DNA from 4 places in the Streptomyces sp. NPDC025833 genome. Region 1 is predicted to be linked to each of the others. Evidence: riboswitches for the same ligand, from Rfam matches in the RefSeq annotation. Region 1 holds a riboswitch; each other region holds the start of a gene.
What was found. A riboswitch is a leader RNA that binds a small molecule or an ion and turns the genes downstream of it on or off. The one in region 1 is predicted to bind cyclic di-AMP.

Region 1 (4,119 bases):
GCAGGCCCTGGCCGACCAGCGGCTGAGCAAGAACCCGGCGCACCACGACGAGCCCGCGCACGCCAAGGGCAAGACCGGCATCCCCGGCGAGCGCAAGGCCGAGCTGATGACGCACCTGCTGAACATCGACCCGCCGGACCACACCCGGCTGCGCCGCCTGGTCAGCAAGGCGTTCACCCCGCGCCGGGTCGCCGAGTTCGCCCCGCGGGTGCAGGAGCTGGCCGACGGCCTCATCGACCGGTTCGCGGAGACCGGCTCCGCCGACCTCATCCACGAGTTCGCCTTCCCGCTGCCCATCTACGCCATCTGCGACCTGCTCGGCGTCCCCCGCGAGGACCAGGACGACTTCCGGGACTGGGCGGGCATGATGATCCGGCACGGCGGAGGCCCCCGCGGCGGGGTCGCCCGGTCGGTGAAGAAGATGCGCGGCTACCTCGCCGAGCTGATCCACCGCAAGCGCGCGGCGCTGCCCGCCGTGCCCGAGCCCGGCGAGGACCTCATCTCCGGCCTCATCCGCGCCTCCGACCACGGTGAGCACCTCACCGAGAACGAGGCCGCCGCCATGGCCTTCATCCTGCTGTTCGCGGGCTTCGAGACGACCGTCAACCTCATCGGGAACGGCACCTACGCCCTGCTCACCCACCCCGGGCAGCGGCGGCGGCTCCAGGAGTCCCTGCGGCGCGGCGAGATGGACCTGCTGGCGACCGGCGTGGAGGAACTCCTCCGCTACGACGGTCCGGTGGAACTGGCCACGTGGCGGTTCGCCACCGAGCCGCTCACCGTCGGCGGCAAGGACATCGCGCCGGGCGACCCGGTGCTGGTGGTGCTCGCCGCCGCCGACCGCGACCCGGAGCGGTTCGCCGACCCGGACGTGCTGGACCTCGCCCGCCGCGACAACCAGCACCTCGGCTACGGCCACGGCATCCACTACTGCCTCGGCGCACCGCTCGCCCGCCTGGAGGGCCAGACCGCGCTCGCGACCCTGCTCACCCGGCTGCCCGACCTGCGGACGGCCGTCGACCCGGCCGAGCTGCGCTGGCGCGGCGGGCTCATCATGCGGGGCCTGCGCACGCTGCCGGTGGAGTTCACGCCCCCCGCCCGGGCACAGGACCTCCGCGGAAGGTGACACTCTTTCAACTATGTGATCTTCACGTGATCTGTGCGGCATGAACTTGTGACAAGTGATCGTGTGCCGATACGTTCACCCCTCAGCGCGGCGGGCGGAACCATCCGCCGCGCCGGTCCTGCTGTCGCTCGAAAGGCTTCCGCATGCTCTCCGGGAACGGCCGACACCGTCGGCCCCGCCAGGCCCCGGCTCTCCTCGTCGCGGCCGGTGTGACCGGCTCCGCCATCGCCATTCCGCTGCTCGGCGCGGCGAGCGCCGACGCGGCCGAGGGCACCACGTGGGACAAGGTGGCCGAGTGCGAGAGCGGCGGCTCCTGGAGCGCGGACACCGGCAACGGGTACTTCGGCGGCCTGCAGATCTCGCAGGACGACTGGGACCGGTACGGCGGCGGCCAGTACGCGGCCAGCGCCGACCAGGCCAGCCGGCTCCAGCAGATCGCCGTCGCCGAGAAGATCCTCGCCGACCGGGGCACCACCCCGTGGGCCACCTGCGCCCTGCTGTCCGGCCTGACCTCCAAGGCGACCTCCGCGGAAGTCGACACGGGCATCGGCGGCTCCACCGGCTCCGGTGACGGCGACGGGCGGGGCGACTCGGCCGGTTCGGACGCAGGCACCGGCACCGCCGGCACGTCCGGCAGCCCCGACCCCTCCGGCAGCCCGACTCCCTCCGGCACGCCCGGTACCTCCGGCTCGTCGGGCCTGCCCGACTCGCCGTCCTCCCCGAGCACCGGCACCAGCACCGGTACCGGTACCGGCACGAGCGACCGGGCCGACGCGGGCGGCGGCACCGGGGCCACCCCGGGCAAGACCGGCACGCCCGCCCCGGAGAAGGGCAAGGGCGCCGGCAAGGACAGCGGATCCACCACGACACACACCCCCGAACCCGGCGATTCGCCCACCGGGGACGCCGGGACCCCGCGGGAGACCGGCGGCACGCCCACGGCCACTCCGGACGCGGGGACCGAGTACGGCCTCCCCGGGGGCGCCACGCCCGAGAGCAGCGCCCCCGCGGCCGCCGGGTCGTGGAGCCTGGTCGACACCGGGGCGCTCGGCAGTGGCGGACGTCACCGCGGCACACATGCGGACGAAAACGTGACAAACGGTCAGGACATGGCCAATGGCGGGCGGCACGCCTCCCGCGCGCAGGGCAGCTACACCGTCCGCGCCGGCGACACCCTCACCGGCATCGCCGACTCCCTTGAGGTCGACGGCGGGTGGCACGCGCTGTACGCCCACAACAAGAAGGCCGTCGGAGCGGACCCGAATCGGATCAGTGCCGGTCAGACCCTGGAAGTAGGGGGCGAAAAGGGCGCGTAGCAACACGAGTTGACGTCCCGTTTAGCGCCATGATGTCCGGATTGGCGAAAGTGTGGGATGGATCTCAGAAGCCCTGATCGTCTTTGAAATTCCGCCGAGCCCGTGTCTACGGTCGAGGCCGCTCGTCACCACGGGCCCCGGCGGCCGCCACGCCGAATCCTGCCAGCGGCCGTCCCGGGAACAGTCGTCGCGTCAAGCGCCGTAGGCAGGAGCGGGGGACCCAAGGTTAGCGCCGGGACCAGCGGTTGAAGCTGGCACCGGCTGGGGGTGAAGCCGCATTCCGCGTCAGCGGGAATGCGGCCGGGCAACTCATTCGGCCCGAACCCGACAGCTCACCTCGTAGGCGTCGGTGAGGGGATCGACTCATGCTGTTTACCGGTAAGGGCAAGCACCGCCGTCCGTCCAAGGCCGTCCGCGCCGTCGCGCTGGCCGGTGTCACCGGCGCCGCCGTCGCCGCCCCGCTCATGGCGGCCGGCAACGCCTCCGCCGCCACCACCTCCGAGTGGGACGCGGTCGCCCAGTGCGAGTCCGGCGGCAACTGGGCCATCAACACCGGCAACGGCTACTACGGCGGTCTCCAGTTCTCCGCCTCCACCTGGGCCGCGTACGGCGGCACCCAGTACGCCGCGCAGGCCGACCAGGCCTCCAAGGGCCAGCAGATAGCCGTCGCCGAGAAGGTGCTCGCGTCCCAGGGCAAGGGTGCCTGGCCGGTGTGCGGCACCGGTCTGTCGGGCGCCGCCTACAACGGCTCCGCGCCGAGCACCTCGAACTCCGGCTCCACCTCCAACTCCGGCTCCACCTCCAACTCGGTTTACTCGTCGAACACCGGTTCCTCCTCGAACTCCGGCTCGGGCGGCGGCACCTCCTCCCGCTCCACCGACGGGCAGGCCGCCTCCCGCTCCGCCGAGCGCCCGGCCGCTTCTCCGTCCACCGGCGGCGGCCAGGGCGGGAAGACCGTCACCACCCCGACCGGCAAGAAGGTGCAGAAGGGCGACGGCGAGTACAAGGTGGTCGCCGGCGACACCCTCGGCACCATCGCCGCGGCGCACCACGTCGAGGGCGGCTGGAGCAAGCTGTTCGAGCTGAACAAGGACATCGTCGACAACGCCGACCTCATCTACCCCGGTCAGCAGCTCCACCTGAAGTGACCTCCGGCCGCCGAGCCGGACCACGGGGCCCGCGCACCCGCGCGGGCCACCCGCGGGCCCCCGTGCGGGCCACCCCCCGTCCCCACGGGTCCCCGTCCCGGTGCGTGTTCCCCCGTACGCACCGGGACGGGGCTTTTTCGTGCCCGCCACGGACGGGAGTTCACCGGATCTCTTTGTTTCGTGCAGAAACAAAAGATATCGTCGGCTTGTCCACGGGGCGGTCGGTCGGTGGCCGGCGCCCCCCGGACGGTTAGGCTCTAGGCGCAAGGCACACCAGCCCCGCACTTCCAGCGTCACATCCAAGAAGGAGATGCTCGTGCCGTCCATCGACGTCGTCGTAGCCCGGGAAATCCTGGACTCCCGAGGCAACCCCACGGTCGAGGTCGAGGTCGGCCTCGACGACGGCAGCACGGGTCGTGCCGCCGTCCCGTCCGGCGCCTCGACGGGCGCCTTCGAGGCCATCGAGCTGCGCGACGGTGACCCGAACCGCTACCACGGCAAGGGCGTCGAGAAGGCCGTCCTCGCCGTC
Region 2 (4,119 bases), on a different contig from region 1:
TGGACGCCGTGCTCACCGCACTCGGCGACCACGGCGGGCACGTGGGCGGCCGGTACGGCGACGACGGCGAGGTCCACGGGCCCGTCGATCTCCCGCACCGAGCGGTGTGCGGGCACCCCGTCGATCTCCCGCAGGTCCGCCGGGAAGGCCTGGTTCACGGCGTGCAGCCGGCCCGCGTAGCCGGCGTCGCGGATGTTGCCGAGGACGCCGCGGCCCACTCCGCCCGGGGCGCGCCCGACGCCGACGACCGCGACGGAGCCGGGCGCGAGCAGCCGCCGCACCGAGCGGGCCTCGGCGCGCTGCTCCCGGGCGCGCTGCACGGCGAGGGAGCGGTCGGTGGGTTCGAGGTCGAACTCCAGCCGGACGACGCCGTCCTCGAAGCTGCGTTTCTGGGTGTAGCCCGCGTCCGTGAACACCTTGATCATCTTGGTGTTGGCGGGCAGCACCTCGGCGGCGAAGCGGCGGATGCCGCGCTCGCGCGCGACGGCGGCGATGTGCTCCAGCAGGGCGGAGGCGACTCCCCGGCCGTGGTGGGCGTCCTGGACCAGGAAGGCGACCTCAGCCTCGTCCGCGGGTGCGGAGGCGGGCATGCCGTCGGCGCCTATGCGGTCGTAGCGTACGGTGGCGATGAACTCGCCGCCGATGGTGGCGGCGAGCCCCACCCGGTCCACGAAGTCGTGGTGTGTGAAGCGGTGAACGTCCTTGGCGGAGAGCCGTGGGTACGGTGCGAAGAAGCGGTAGTACTTCGACTCGTCCGAGACCTGTTCGTAGAAACTGACGAGGCGGTCGGCGTCGTCGGCCGTGATGGGCCTGATGCGTGCGGTGCCGCCGTCGCGCAGCACCACGTCCGCCTCCCAGTGGGCGGGGTACTGGTGCCGGTCCTGCCGGTCCGCCGAGGTCTGCATGGGCCCCAGAGTACGGCGCGCGCCGGTGTGCGGCGCGAACCGTGCCGGGCCCGGCGGGCGGCCGGGCCGGGGCCGCCGTACGGCACACCGGGCCGGTCCGGAGATCCGGCCCGGGCACGCTTCACGATGTGGGAAACTGGTCTAGACAACCTGAGCACTGAAGGGCAGCATCACATGGCTGAGCGCCGCGTCAACGTCGGCTGGGCCGAGGGTCTCCACGCCCGCCCCGCCTCCCTCTTCGTCCGAGCCGCCACGGCCACCGGCGTCCCGGTGACGATCGCCAAGGCCGGGGGCGACCCCGTCAACGCGGCCTCCATGCTGGCCGTCCTGGGCCTGGGCGCGAAGGGTGGCGAGGAGATCGTCCTCGCCTCCGAGGCCGAGGGCGCGGACGCCGCCCTGGACCGTCTGGCCAAGCTGGTCTCCGAGGGCCTGGACGAGCTGCCCGAGACCGTCTGAGCAGCACCGGGAGCCGCGCCGTCCGTACCGGGCGGCGCGGCTCCCGCGTTCTCCGGCCGGCCGGACCGCCCTTTCCGGCGCTCCCGGCCCGGTGCGGACATGGCGCAGGCCCCGGCTCGGTGAGCCGGGGCCTGCGCCATGTCCGTGTGCCGCGCGCGGGTCAGATGTGCACGCCGTGGTTGCGGAGGTAGGCGACGGGGTCGATGTCGGAGCCGTAGTCGGGGCCGGTCCGCGCCTCGAAGTGCAGGTGCGGGCCGGTGACGTTGCCGGTGGCGCCGGAGAGGCCGATCTGCTGGCCCGGGACGACCTGCTGGCCCGCCGTGACACCGATCGAGGACAGGTGCCCGTACTGGGTGTACAGGCCGTCGGCCATCCGGATGACGACCTGGTTGCCGTACGCGCCGCCCCAGCCCGTGGAGACGACCGTGCCGGAACCCACCGCGTGGACGGTGGTGCCGCTGGCCGCGTGGAAATCGATGCCGGTGTGCGAACCGGAGGACCACAGGGAGCTGCCGGCCTGGTAGGCCGTCGAGACGTAGGACTGCGCGACGGGGGCGACAAAGGTGTTCAGCCGCTTGCGCTCGGCCGCGCGGGCGGCACGGGCCTCGGCCGCGCGGATCTCCTCGGCCCGCTCGGCGGCCGCCTTCGCCGCGGCCTCCTCGGCCGCCTGCTCGTCGGCGGCCTGCTGCTGGGCGGCGGCCTGCGCGTCGATCTGCTCGGCCACGTCGTCGCTCGCGGCGAGGACCGGAAGGAGGCCGGTCTGCTCCGCGGGGTTCGCCGCGGCATGCGCCGGGGAGGCGGCGAGGGTGCCGATCACACCGGTGGTGGTGAGGGCCGCGATGCCGGCCGCCTGAGCGGTCGTCCGCTTGACCCGGCCGGGCTTGCGGTGCTTCCCGGTGGCGCGCGTGAACGCCATGAAGTGACTGGTCCTTTCCTTCCCTCTCGCCTACCGGGTTAGCTGACGGGTTCGGAGCAGGAAGGTCTCCTACGGGCCCCCTCGCTTCCGCGCGGGCGCCCGATTCACCCCAGGGACGGTGGGTCCCCGGCTCCCCTGGCTCGCGCCTACGGGGACTCGGCGATGGCTGTCCGGTGCCGCGGGTGCGGCGCACTGCCTGACGGACAGCCTGGAAGACGCTAAGCGGGCGTGCTTTCGATCCTCAAACAGATCCGGCCTTTTGTAGCGCATCCCACAGGGCAGACAGGCAACCTCCGCCCCAAAACGGGCATCTGGGGAAGCGAGTGGAACGGCAGGGGCCCTGACGGACCGTAGGTCGTCAGGGCCCCTCGCGCACGGTCCGTCACTCGGCCGCGACCACGGTCACCTCACCGATGCCGAGCGCCTCCACCGGCGCCTTGATCTGCGCGGCGTCACCGACGAGGACCGTCACCAGGCGGTCCACCGGGAAGGCGTTCACCACGGCCGCGGTGGCCTCCACCGTGCCCGTGGCGGCCAGCTGCCGGTACAGCGTCGCCTGGAAGTCGTCGGGCAGGTGCTGCTCGACCTGGTCGGCCAGCGTGCTCGCGACGGCCAGCGCCGTCTCGTACTTGAGCGGCGCCACACCGACGAGGTTCTGCACGGCGACGTCCCGCTCGGCGTCGGTCAGGCCCTCCGCCGCGACGGTGCGCAGCACCTTCCACAGGTCGTCCAGCGCCGGGCCCGTGTTGGGGGTGTCCACGGAGCCGCTGATGGCGAGCATCGAGGCGCCCGTGCCGTCCGGCGCGGACCGCAGGACCTGGCCGAAGGACCGCACGCCGTAGGTGTAGCCCTTCTCCTCGCGCAGCACGCGGTCCAGGCGCGAGGTGAGCGTGCCGCCGAGGCAGTACGTGCCGAGCACCTGGGCGGGCCACACGCGGTCGTGCCGGTCGGGGCCGACCCGGCCGATGAGGAGCTGCGTCTGGACGGCGCCGGGCCGGTCCACGATGACCACGCGCCCGGTGTCCTCGGCGGTCACCGGGGGCACCGGACGGGGCTCGCCCGGGGTGCCGGTCCAGGCGCCCAGCGTCTCGCCGAGCAGGGCGTCGAGGTCGATGCCGGTGAGGTCGCCGACGACCACCGCGGTGGCCGTGGCGGGCCGCACGTGGCGGTCGTAGAACGCGCGCACGGCCGCCGCGTCGACCTTCTCGACCGTCTCCTCGGTGCCCTGGCGCGGACGCGACATGCGCGAGGCGGCCGGGAACAGCTCCTTGGACAGCTCCTTGGCGGCCCGGCGGGCGGGGTTGGCCAGCTCGTGCGGGATCTCGTCCAGGCGGTTGCGCACCAGCCGCTCGACCTCGCTCTCGGCGAAGGCGGGCGCGCGCAGCGCGTCGGCCAGCAGGCCGAGGCCCTTGGCCAGCCGGGAGGCCGGGACCTCCAGGCTGAGCCGGACGCCGGGGTGGTCGGCGTGTGCGTCGAGGGTGGCCCCCGCGCGCTCCAGTTCCGCGGCGAACTCCTCGGCGGAGTGCCGGTCGGTGCCCTCCGAGAAGGCCCGCGCCATGATCGTGGCGACGCCGTCCAGGCCGGCCGGTTCGGCGTCCAGGGGGGCGTCCAGCAGCACCTCGACGGCCACGACCTGCTGGCCGGGGCGGTGGCAGCGCAGCACCGTCAGGCCGTTGTCCAGCGTGCCGCGCTCGGGGGCCGGGAACGCCCACGGCCTGGCCTCGCCCGGCTGCGGCTGGGGGTGGAACTCCATGGTGGCGAGCTCGGTCACTTGGCCGTCTCCTCGTTCTCGGTCTCGTCGCGGCCCGCCTCTACGGTGGCTTCCCGCTCCGGGTCGTCGGG
Region 3 (4,119 bases), on a different contig from region 1:
CCCGCTCGCGCAGCCGGAGCACCGGCAGGGTCGGGATGCCCTCGCGCAGGTCGGTGCCCGGGGTCTTGCCGGACTCGTGGGAGTCGGAGGCGATGTCCAGTACGTCGTCCGCGAGCTGGAAGGCGACCCCGAGCCGCTCGCCGTACTGGGTGAGCACGTCGACGACCGTCTCGTCGGCGCCGGACATCATCGCGCCGAACCGGCAGGCCACCGCCACCAGGGAGCCCGTCTTGCCGGCGAGCACGTCCAGGTAGTGCTCGACCGGGTCACGCCCGTCCGAGGGACCCGCGGTCTCCAGGATCTGGCCGGTGACCAGCCGTTCGAACGCCAAGGCCTGCACCCGGACCGCCTCCGGGCCGAGGTCGGCGAGGATCTGGGAGGCGCGGGCGAAGAGGAAGTCCCCGGTGAGGACCGCGACGGAGTTGCCCCAGCGCGCGTTGGCGCTGTCCACGCCGCGGCGGACGGCCGCCTCGTCCATGACGTCGTCGTGGTAGAGCGTCGCCAGGTGGGTCAGCTCCACGACCACCGCCGACGGCACGATGCCCGGCGCGTAGGGGTCGCCGAACTGGGCCGCGAGCATCACCAGCAGTGGCCGGAATCGTTTCCCGCCCGCACGGACCAAGTGCTGCGCGGCCTCCGTGATGAACGGGACCTCGCTCTTGGTGGCATCGAGCAAGCCTTCCTCGACAGCCGTCAATCCGGCCTGGACATCGGCTTCCAGAGCCTGGTCCCGCACGCTCAGCCCGAACGGCCCGACGACGGTCACGAGGGGTCTCCTGTCTGCTGGTGTCTGCTGGCGATTACACGGTTTGTCGATAGGTCGCTGCCATCACTCAAGTCAGCGTATCCGGTCCTGTTTCGATCACCGATAGCGCCCACCGGTCCAGCCTGGGCGGTATCGGACCAGGACCGGCATGGTTTTGATCACATAGTAAGAACGGACATTTACCGACTTAACAGTAATCCGGGCACTGTGTCGCCACCTCTCCGCACCCTTTTCGGCCCACCGGCCCCTGTCGATCGACGCGAGACCGGTGAGCGTCGCGCCGCGGATTCCATCACCACGCGGACTTCGGGCCCGAATCCCACTCATCCCTCATGTCTGAATTAGCGTATTTTGCTATTTCGTGAGTTGGGTCACTCTCCCCGTCGTCACGGACGGCCCGCCGAAACCCCTCCATCTTCGCGCCCCGTAAGCGAGTTGAGGGTTGGCGATCGCAAAGGATCAAGCACCCCATACGCTGTCGATCAAGGTCAAATCGCACGTTGTGTGAAACCGGCCCTTGTTCCCGGCATGTGCTCTCGCATACGTTCCGGGCCGTCGGGCGGACGCCGAATCCTGCCGCCGCCCGCATACCCATCCACGAACTCATTCGCACGGCAGGAGCGGGGGACCCAGGTAAGTCGCCGGTCCGGACGGCATTCGCCGCCCGGGACGGCTCGGGGTGAAGCCGTGCCTCCTTCGGGGCACGGCCGGGCACCTCCCCGCCCGAACCCGACAGCTCACCTCGCAGGCGCCGGAGAGGAACACCGCCATGCCTGCAGCCGTTCAGCCCCGCCGTACCCGGAACACCCGCCTCGTCCGCACCCTGGCCGCCGCCGGCACCGGTGCCGCCGTCCTCGCCCTGCCGGTCGTCGGCGCGACCAGCGCCTCCGCCGCCCCCACCGGCACCACGACGGCCGTGTCCGCCGGGTACACGAACAACCTCGACGGCTGGATCCGCCAGTCGCTCGCGATCATGGCCGAGAAGCGCATCCCGGGCACCTACAACGGCATCTACCGCAACGTCATGCGGGAGTCGTCGGGCAACCCCTCGGCCATCAACCTCTGGGACTCCAACGCCGCCAAGGGCATCCCGTCCAAGGGACTGCTCCAGGTCATCGACCCGACGTTCAACGCGTACCACGTCGCCGGAACGTCCTTCAACATCTACGACCCGGTCGCGAACATCACCGCCGCCTGCAACTACGCGGCCGCCCGGTACGGCTCGATCGACAACGTGTCCAGCGCGTACTGACGGCCGGCGGGCCGGCCTGACGGGAGCTACCGGAAGGCCGGCCGGTCGGACGGGAACAGTCTTTCGAGGACGACGGCGATGCCGTCGTCCTCGTTGGACAAGGTGACCTCGTCGGCCACCGCCTTGAGTTCGGGGTGCGCGTTGGCCATGGCGACACCCCGCCCGGCCCAGTCGAACATCGGGACGTCGTTGGGCATGTCGCCGAAGGCCAGCGCCCGTTCCGCGCCGATCCCGAGCCGCTCGGCGGCCAGGGCGAGCCCGGTCGCCTTCGTCACCCCGCTCGGTTGCAGCTCCACGGTGCCCGGCCCCGACATGGTGACCGTGGCCAGCGAATCCACCACCGAGCGCGCCACGGCCGCCAGCTCGTCGTCGGACAGGACGGCGTGCCGCAGCAGGACCTTGCTGATGGGGCGGCGCCACAGGTCGTCGCGGCGGCCGACCCGCACCGCGGGCAGCGACGGGTGGGGCATCCGGTAGCCGGGCTCGATGAGGGTGAGCCCGTCCACGCCGTCCTGGTCGACCGCCGCGTAGACCTGCCCCACCTCCGCCTCGATCTTGCCGAGCGCGGCCTCCGCCAGCCCCCGGTCCAGCCGGACGGACCACACCAGGCGGTCCGTCCCGGCGTCGTAGACCTGCGCCCCCTGACCGCACACCGCCGGCCCCGTGCAGCCGAGGGCCGCGAGGAGCGGCCGCACCCGGGGAGCCGGCCGCCCGGTCACCACCAGGTGCCGGGCACCGGCGCGCGCCACCCGCGCGAGCGCGGCGAGCGACCGGTCGGAGACGGTGTCGTCGCCGCGCAGCAGCGTCCCGTCCAGGTCGGTGGCGATCAGTGCATATGCCGGGGAGGGGTCCATGATCAGAGAATACGGACACCTCGCCCGGCCGACTCACCGGTCTTTCCCCATACTTACGTGCTGTTCGCCCCCAAGTGCCCCTCGGCCGAGCCCCGATGACGACCAGTTCCGCGTGCGGAAGGGGGAATCGGCCGGGAGCCGCCGCGCGGGCGACCTGCCGAGGACAGCGGGAGGCACTGCCCAAGACACGTGGGACAGCCGTAACGTGTGCCGCGACCACATGGAACGCACTGCCATGCATGGCCCCGGATGAGAGTGAGGCAGCACCCCATGCCCCCCTTCGACGTCCCCGAGGATGATCCCTTCGGCCCGCACAACCTCCCCTACGGCGTGTTCACGCCCTCCGGCGGCACGGAGCGGAGGATCGGCGTCCGACTCGGGAACCACGTCCTCGACGCGGGCGCCACGGCCGCGGCGCTCGGCTCGCCCCACCGGGAGCTGCTCGCCCGGCCGACCCTCAACCCGCTGCTGGCGGCCGGCCGCACCACCTGGTCGGAGGTGCGCGGCGCCGTCACGTCCTGGGTCACCGACCCGGCGCACCGCGAGACGGTGGAGCCGTTCTTCCACCCCCTGTCCGAGGTGGCCCTCCACCTGCCCTTCGAAGTGGCGGACTACGTCGACTTCTACGCCTCGGAGCACCACGCCCGCAACGTCGGCCAGATCTTCCGCCCCGACGCCGAGGACTCCCTCACCCCCAACTGGAAGCACCTGCCGATCGGTTACCACGGCCGCTCCGGCACCGTGGTCGTCTCGGGCACGGACGTCGTACGGCCCTCCGGGCAGCGCAAGGGACCGGCCGACCCCGCACCCGTCTTCGGTCCGTCGGTCCGGCTCGACATCGAGGCCGAGGTCGGCTTCGTCGTGGGCGTGCCGTCGCGGCTGGGCAGCCCGGTCGCGCTGGACGGCTTCCGGGACCACGTCTTCGGGCTGTGCCTGCTGAACGACTGGTCAGCGCGGGACGTCCAGGCCTGGGAGTACGTCCCCCTGGGCCCGTTCCTCGGCAAGTCCTTCGCCACGTCGGTGTCGGCGTGGATCACCCCGCTGGAGGCGCTGGAGCACGCGCGCGTGGCGCCCCCCGAGCGCACGCACCCGCTGCTGCCCTACCTGGACGACTCGGCGGCCGGCGCCGAGCCCGGCGGCTACGACCTGCGCATCTCCGTGGCCGTCAACGGTCACGTGGTCTCCGAGCCGCCCTTCTCCACGATGTACTGGACGGCCGCCCAGCAACTCGCCCACATGACGGTGAA
Region 4 (4,119 bases), on a different contig from region 1:
AGATTTGAAGCACAACCGGAGCGTGACCCTATCCCATGCTTCAAAGTTGAATCAACAGTTCGTCCGGGGCTCATCCGGCCGCCTGGCCGGGGCAGGGGGCCGACCGCCGCCGCCACGGCACGTCCTCGGCGGCGGGGGCGTCCCCGTCGCCCTGCAGCCCGCGCGCGATCCCCGCGAAGATCTCCTCCAACTGCTCCACCTGCTGCGGGGTGATCCGGTCGAACAGCAGGGCGCGCACCGTCTCGACGTGCCCCGGTGCCGTACGCTCCAGAACCGCCGTGCCCGCGTCGGTCAGCACCGCGAGCGAGCCGCGCCTGTCCCGGTCGCAGTTCTCCCGGCGCACCAGGCCGTCCCGCTCCAGCCGGGTCACCGCGTACGTCAGCCGGCTGCGCGTGATCTTCAGCGTCTCGGCCAGGTCGGTCATGCGCAGCCGCCGGCCGGGCGCGTCGGAGAGGTTGGCCAGCACCGAGTAGAACAGGTGCGGCATGCCGCCCTCCTGCTGGAGCTGCCGGTCGATCGCGTCCTCCAGGAGGCGGGAGGCGGCGATGTAGGCGCGCCAGGCGCGCTGCTCCTCGGGGCTGAGCCAGCGGGTCGTCATGCGGCCAGTGTAGGTTTGTTTCAAACTTGAACCAAGCCGGTCACACCGCCCGGTGATCCACCCTTTCCGCCGCCGGCCCCCCGCCGGCCGACCGCTCCCGCGGCCGGCCGCCTCCGGAAGAGAGAGTGCCGATGCCCCTGCCGTACGTGCTGCTGTCCGCCGCCGTCTCCCTCGACGGCTACCTGGACGACACCGGCCCCGAACGGCTCCTGCTGTCCGGCCCGGCCGACTTCGACCGCGTCGACGCGGAGCGGGCCCTCGCCGACGCCGTCCTCGTCGGCGCCGGCACGATCCGTGCCGACGACCCCCGGCTGCTGGTGAACTCCGCCGAGCGGCGCGCTGCCCGGCGCGCGGAGGGCCGGCCGGAGTACCCGCTGAAGGTCGCCGTCACCGGCTCCGGCGACCTCGATCCGGACGCCCGCTTCTGGCACACCGGCGGCGAGAAGGCCGTCTACACGACCGACGGGGGTGCGGAGCGGGCCGCCCGCCGCCTCGGGCACGCCGCCGACGTCGTCCCCCTCGGCCCCGCCCTGGACTGGCGCGCCCTGCTGGAGCACCTGCACGACGTGCGCGGGGTCGGGCGGCTGATGGTCGAGGGCGGCGGCACGGTCCACACCCAGCTCCTGCGGCAGGGGCTCGCCGACGAGCTCCAACTGGTCCTCGCCCCGCTGTTCGTCGGCGACCCCGCGGCGCCCCGGCTGTTCGGGCCGGGCGGCTACCAGGGCGGACGGCTGCGGCTGCTCGACACCCGGCGGATCGAGGACGTCGTCCTGGTCCGCTACGCGCCCACCGCCCCCGGCACGGGCACGGTCCCCGTCGCCGCCGACCGCCACTGGCTGCGCACCGCGTGCCGCCTCGCGGCGCTCTGCCCGCCTTCGGGGACGGCGTTCAGCGTGGGCGCGGTCGTGGTCGCCGCGGACGGCACGGAGCTGGCCCGCGGCCACTCGCGCGAGGGCGGCGACCCCGTGGTGCACGCCGAGGAGGCGGCCCTCGCGAAGATCGACGCGGCGGACCCGCGGCTGGCCGGTGCCACGGTCTACAGCAGTCTCGAACCCTGTGCCCGCCGTGCCTCCCGCCCCGCCCCCTGCGCCGAGCTGATCCTGCGGGCCGGGGTGCGCCGGGTGGTCACCGCCTGGCGCGAACCCGACACGTTCGTGGCCGGCGCCGACGGCACGGGACTCCTGACCGCCGCCGGGGTCCGGGTCGTCGTCCTGCCCGAACTGGAGGCCCTCGCCAAGGCGCCCAACGCCCACCTGCCGGACTGAACGCGAAAACACCCGGGGCCCGGAATCCAATGGATTCCGGGCCCCGGGCCTTCAGTAGCGGGGACAGGATTTGAACCTGCGACCTCTGGGTTATGAGCCCAGCGAGCTACCGAGCTGCTCCACCCCGCGTCGTTGTGTGACCAGCATACGTCATCCGCGGGGCGCTCCGCACATCGGTTTCCCCGGCCCCCGAGAACCGTGACTTTGGGTGACCAGTCGAGCGCCGTACGCATCACCGCTGAGTCACCATCAAAACCGTCGGTGACTACTGAACGCTTCCATGCCGCGGTCAACTCGCCCTTTTTGGCGGAGTAGTGGGTGATGGATCCGTCGCGGAAAACGTCGATGATCAAGCCGGACGGGCTTGGAAAGTCACTGGCGGGTCTATTAACGTTCGATAACGCAGCGCGGTCGTCCCAGCCGTCACCCGAGACGGCTCCGTGCGCATGCGCCTAATCCCGCAAGGGAGCCGGGGAACCACTACTTTGGGGTGAATCACGCGGATACGGCCGTGAACTCGCGGAGTCCACGACCGGTATACGCGCGTAGGAGACCTTCCTGCTCCGAACCCGTCAGCTAACCCGGTAGGCGGAGGAAGGAAAGGAGTACGCCCGCGTGGCGTCCAACCGGCCTGTTCCCGAAGCCCCGTTCACCCCGGCCCAGCGCGAGCCCGACACCTTCGGCTACGGCGCCTACCGCGCCGAGGAGGGGCCCTGGGAGGAATGGAATCCCACCGAGGACTCCGTCACCCCGGTCCGCGGCCGGCACCGCGTCGCCAAGCAGCGCGGCGGCTTCGCGCGCAGCTCCACCGTCCTCGGCGTCGGCGTGATCGCCGCGGTCGGCGCGGGCGGCATGGCGAGCGCCAACACCGGCAAGCCGCCGGTCTCCCTCACCCTGCCCGACCTGCCCTCCGTCGGCTCGCTCCTCGGTGACGAGGCCGAGCAGGCCCCCGAGGCCGTGGCCACCACGCTCAGCACCGTCGCCGTGGACTCCGCCGCCGACGACGCGCGGTCCGGCGACGCCGGCGAGACCCTGCGCAACCGGATCATGGCCCAGGCCGAGCAGCAGCAGGGCCAGGCCGAGAGCAGGGCCACCGCCGCCGCGTTCGCCGCCGCCCGCAAGCAGAGCGCCGACGCGGCCGCCGAAGCGGAGCGGGCCGCCGCCGTCCAGGCCGCCGCCGCGAAGGAGAAGGCGGAGGCCGCCGCCGAGAAGGCCGAGGCCGAGGCGAAGCGGAAGGCGGCGGCGGCGGCCGAGGCGAAGCGGCTGGCGGAGCTGGCCAAGCAGTACGCGCTGCCGACCTCCGCCTACACGCTCACCTCGACGTTCGGCCAGGCCGGTTCGATGTGGTCCTCCGGCCACCACACCGGCCTCGACTTCGCCGCCCCCACGGGCACCCTGATCAAGGCCGTCCACGGCGGCACGATCACCGAGGCGGGCTGGGCCGGGGCCTACGGCTACCGGACGATCCTCACCCTGGACGACGGCACCGAGGTGTGGTTCTGCCACCAGTCCTCGATCAACGTCTCCGCCGGCCAGCGGGTCGCCACCGGCGAGGTCATCGGCCGCGTCGGCGCCACCGGCAACGTCACCGGCCCCCACCTGCACCTGGAGGTCCACCCGGGCGGCCAGCCCTCCGGCATCGACCCGATGGCGTGGCTGCGCGACAAGGGCCTCAACCCCTGATCCGCCTCCTCGGCGAACCCGGCGCCGGCGACGGGATGCGATCGTCCCCCGCCGGCGTTGACGTGACGTATGACGTCACTTCGTGAACTCGGCACTTCCGACCTCGAGGTCTTCCCGCTGTCGCTCGGCGGCAACGTGTTCGGCTGGACCGCCGACGAGCAGGCCTCCTTCGCCGTCCTCGACGCCTACGCGGCGGCGGGCGGCAACTTCATCGACACCGCCGACTCCTACACCGCCTGGATCGAGGGCAACCAGGGCGGCGAGTCGGAGACGATCATCGGCAGGTGGGTCAAGGCGCGCGGCAACCGCGCCGACGTCGTCATCGCGACCAAGGTCGGCCAGCACCCGGACCACCAGGGGCTGTCCGCCGCCACCATCAAGGCGGCCGCCGACGCCTCCCTGCGCCGCCTGGGCACCGACCACATCGACCTCTACTACACCCACTTCGACCAGCCCGAGGTGCCCGTCGAGGAGATCATCGGCGCGCTGGACGAGCTGGTGAAGGCCGGAAAGGTCCGGCACATCGCCGCCTCCAACATCACCGCGGAGCGCCTGGAGGAGTCCCTCGACTTC

Region 2: linked by a shared signal. The riboswitch ahead of ACZ4K2_RS25170 (M23 family metallopeptidase) and the one ahead of ACZ4K2_RS07755 (transglycosylase family protein) in region 1 are both predicted to bind cyclic di-AMP.
Region 3: linked by a shared signal. The riboswitch ahead of ACZ4K2_RS13920 (transglycosylase SLT domain-containing protein) and the one ahead of ACZ4K2_RS07755 (transglycosylase family protein) in region 1 are both predicted to bind cyclic di-AMP.
Region 4: linked by a shared signal. The riboswitch ahead of ACZ4K2_RS15335 (M23 family metallopeptidase) and the one ahead of ACZ4K2_RS07755 (transglycosylase family protein) in region 1 are both predicted to bind cyclic di-AMP.

The regions. Positions count from the first base shown of each region.
Region 1 is NZ_JBVHNF010000004.1:67,959-72,077, reverse strand. Features, by position in the region: gene ACZ4K2_RS07765 (cytochrome P450 family protein) at 1-1,126, shown strand, start outside; gene ACZ4K2_RS07760 (transglycosylase family protein) at 1,270-2,442, shown strand; cyclic di-AMP (ydaO/yuaA leader) riboswitch at 2,630-2,803, shown strand; gene ACZ4K2_RS07755 (transglycosylase family protein) at 2,808-3,590, shown strand; gene eno (phosphopyruvate hydratase) at 3,901-4,119, shown strand, end outside.
Region 2 is NZ_JBVHNF010000014.1:119,125-123,243, reverse strand. Features, by position in the region: gene ACZ4K2_RS25180 (bifunctional acetate--CoA ligase family protein/GNAT family N-acetyltransferase) at 1-905, opposite strand, end outside; gene ACZ4K2_RS25175 (HPr family phosphocarrier protein) at 1,080-1,361, shown strand; gene ACZ4K2_RS25170 (M23 family metallopeptidase) at 1,522-2,277, opposite strand; cyclic di-AMP (ydaO/yuaA leader) riboswitch at 2,290-2,449, opposite strand; gene ACZ4K2_RS25165 (M16 family metallopeptidase) at 2,660-4,048, opposite strand; gene ACZ4K2_RS25160 (M16 family metallopeptidase) at 4,045-4,119, opposite strand, start outside.
Region 3 is NZ_JBVHNF010000007.1:114,737-118,855, reverse strand. Features, by position in the region: gene ACZ4K2_RS13925 (polyprenyl synthetase family protein) at 1-766, opposite strand, end outside; cyclic di-AMP (ydaO/yuaA leader) riboswitch at 1,359-1,530, shown strand; gene ACZ4K2_RS13920 (transglycosylase SLT domain-containing protein) at 1,536-2,018, shown strand; gene ACZ4K2_RS13915 (HAD family hydrolase) at 2,045-2,872, opposite strand; gene fahA (fumarylacetoacetase) at 3,143-4,119, shown strand, end outside.
Region 4 is NZ_JBVHNF010000008.1:19,875-23,993, reverse strand. Features, by position in the region: gene ACZ4K2_RS15350 (MarR family winged helix-turn-helix transcriptional regulator) at 71-598, opposite strand; gene ACZ4K2_RS15345 (dihydrofolate reductase family protein) at 730-1,863, shown strand; tRNA gene ACZ4K2_RS15340 (tRNA-Met) at 1,919-1,992, opposite strand; cyclic di-AMP (ydaO/yuaA leader) riboswitch at 2,303-2,469, shown strand; gene ACZ4K2_RS15335 (M23 family metallopeptidase) at 2,479-3,546, shown strand; gene ACZ4K2_RS15330 (aldo/keto reductase) at 3,616-4,119, shown strand, end outside.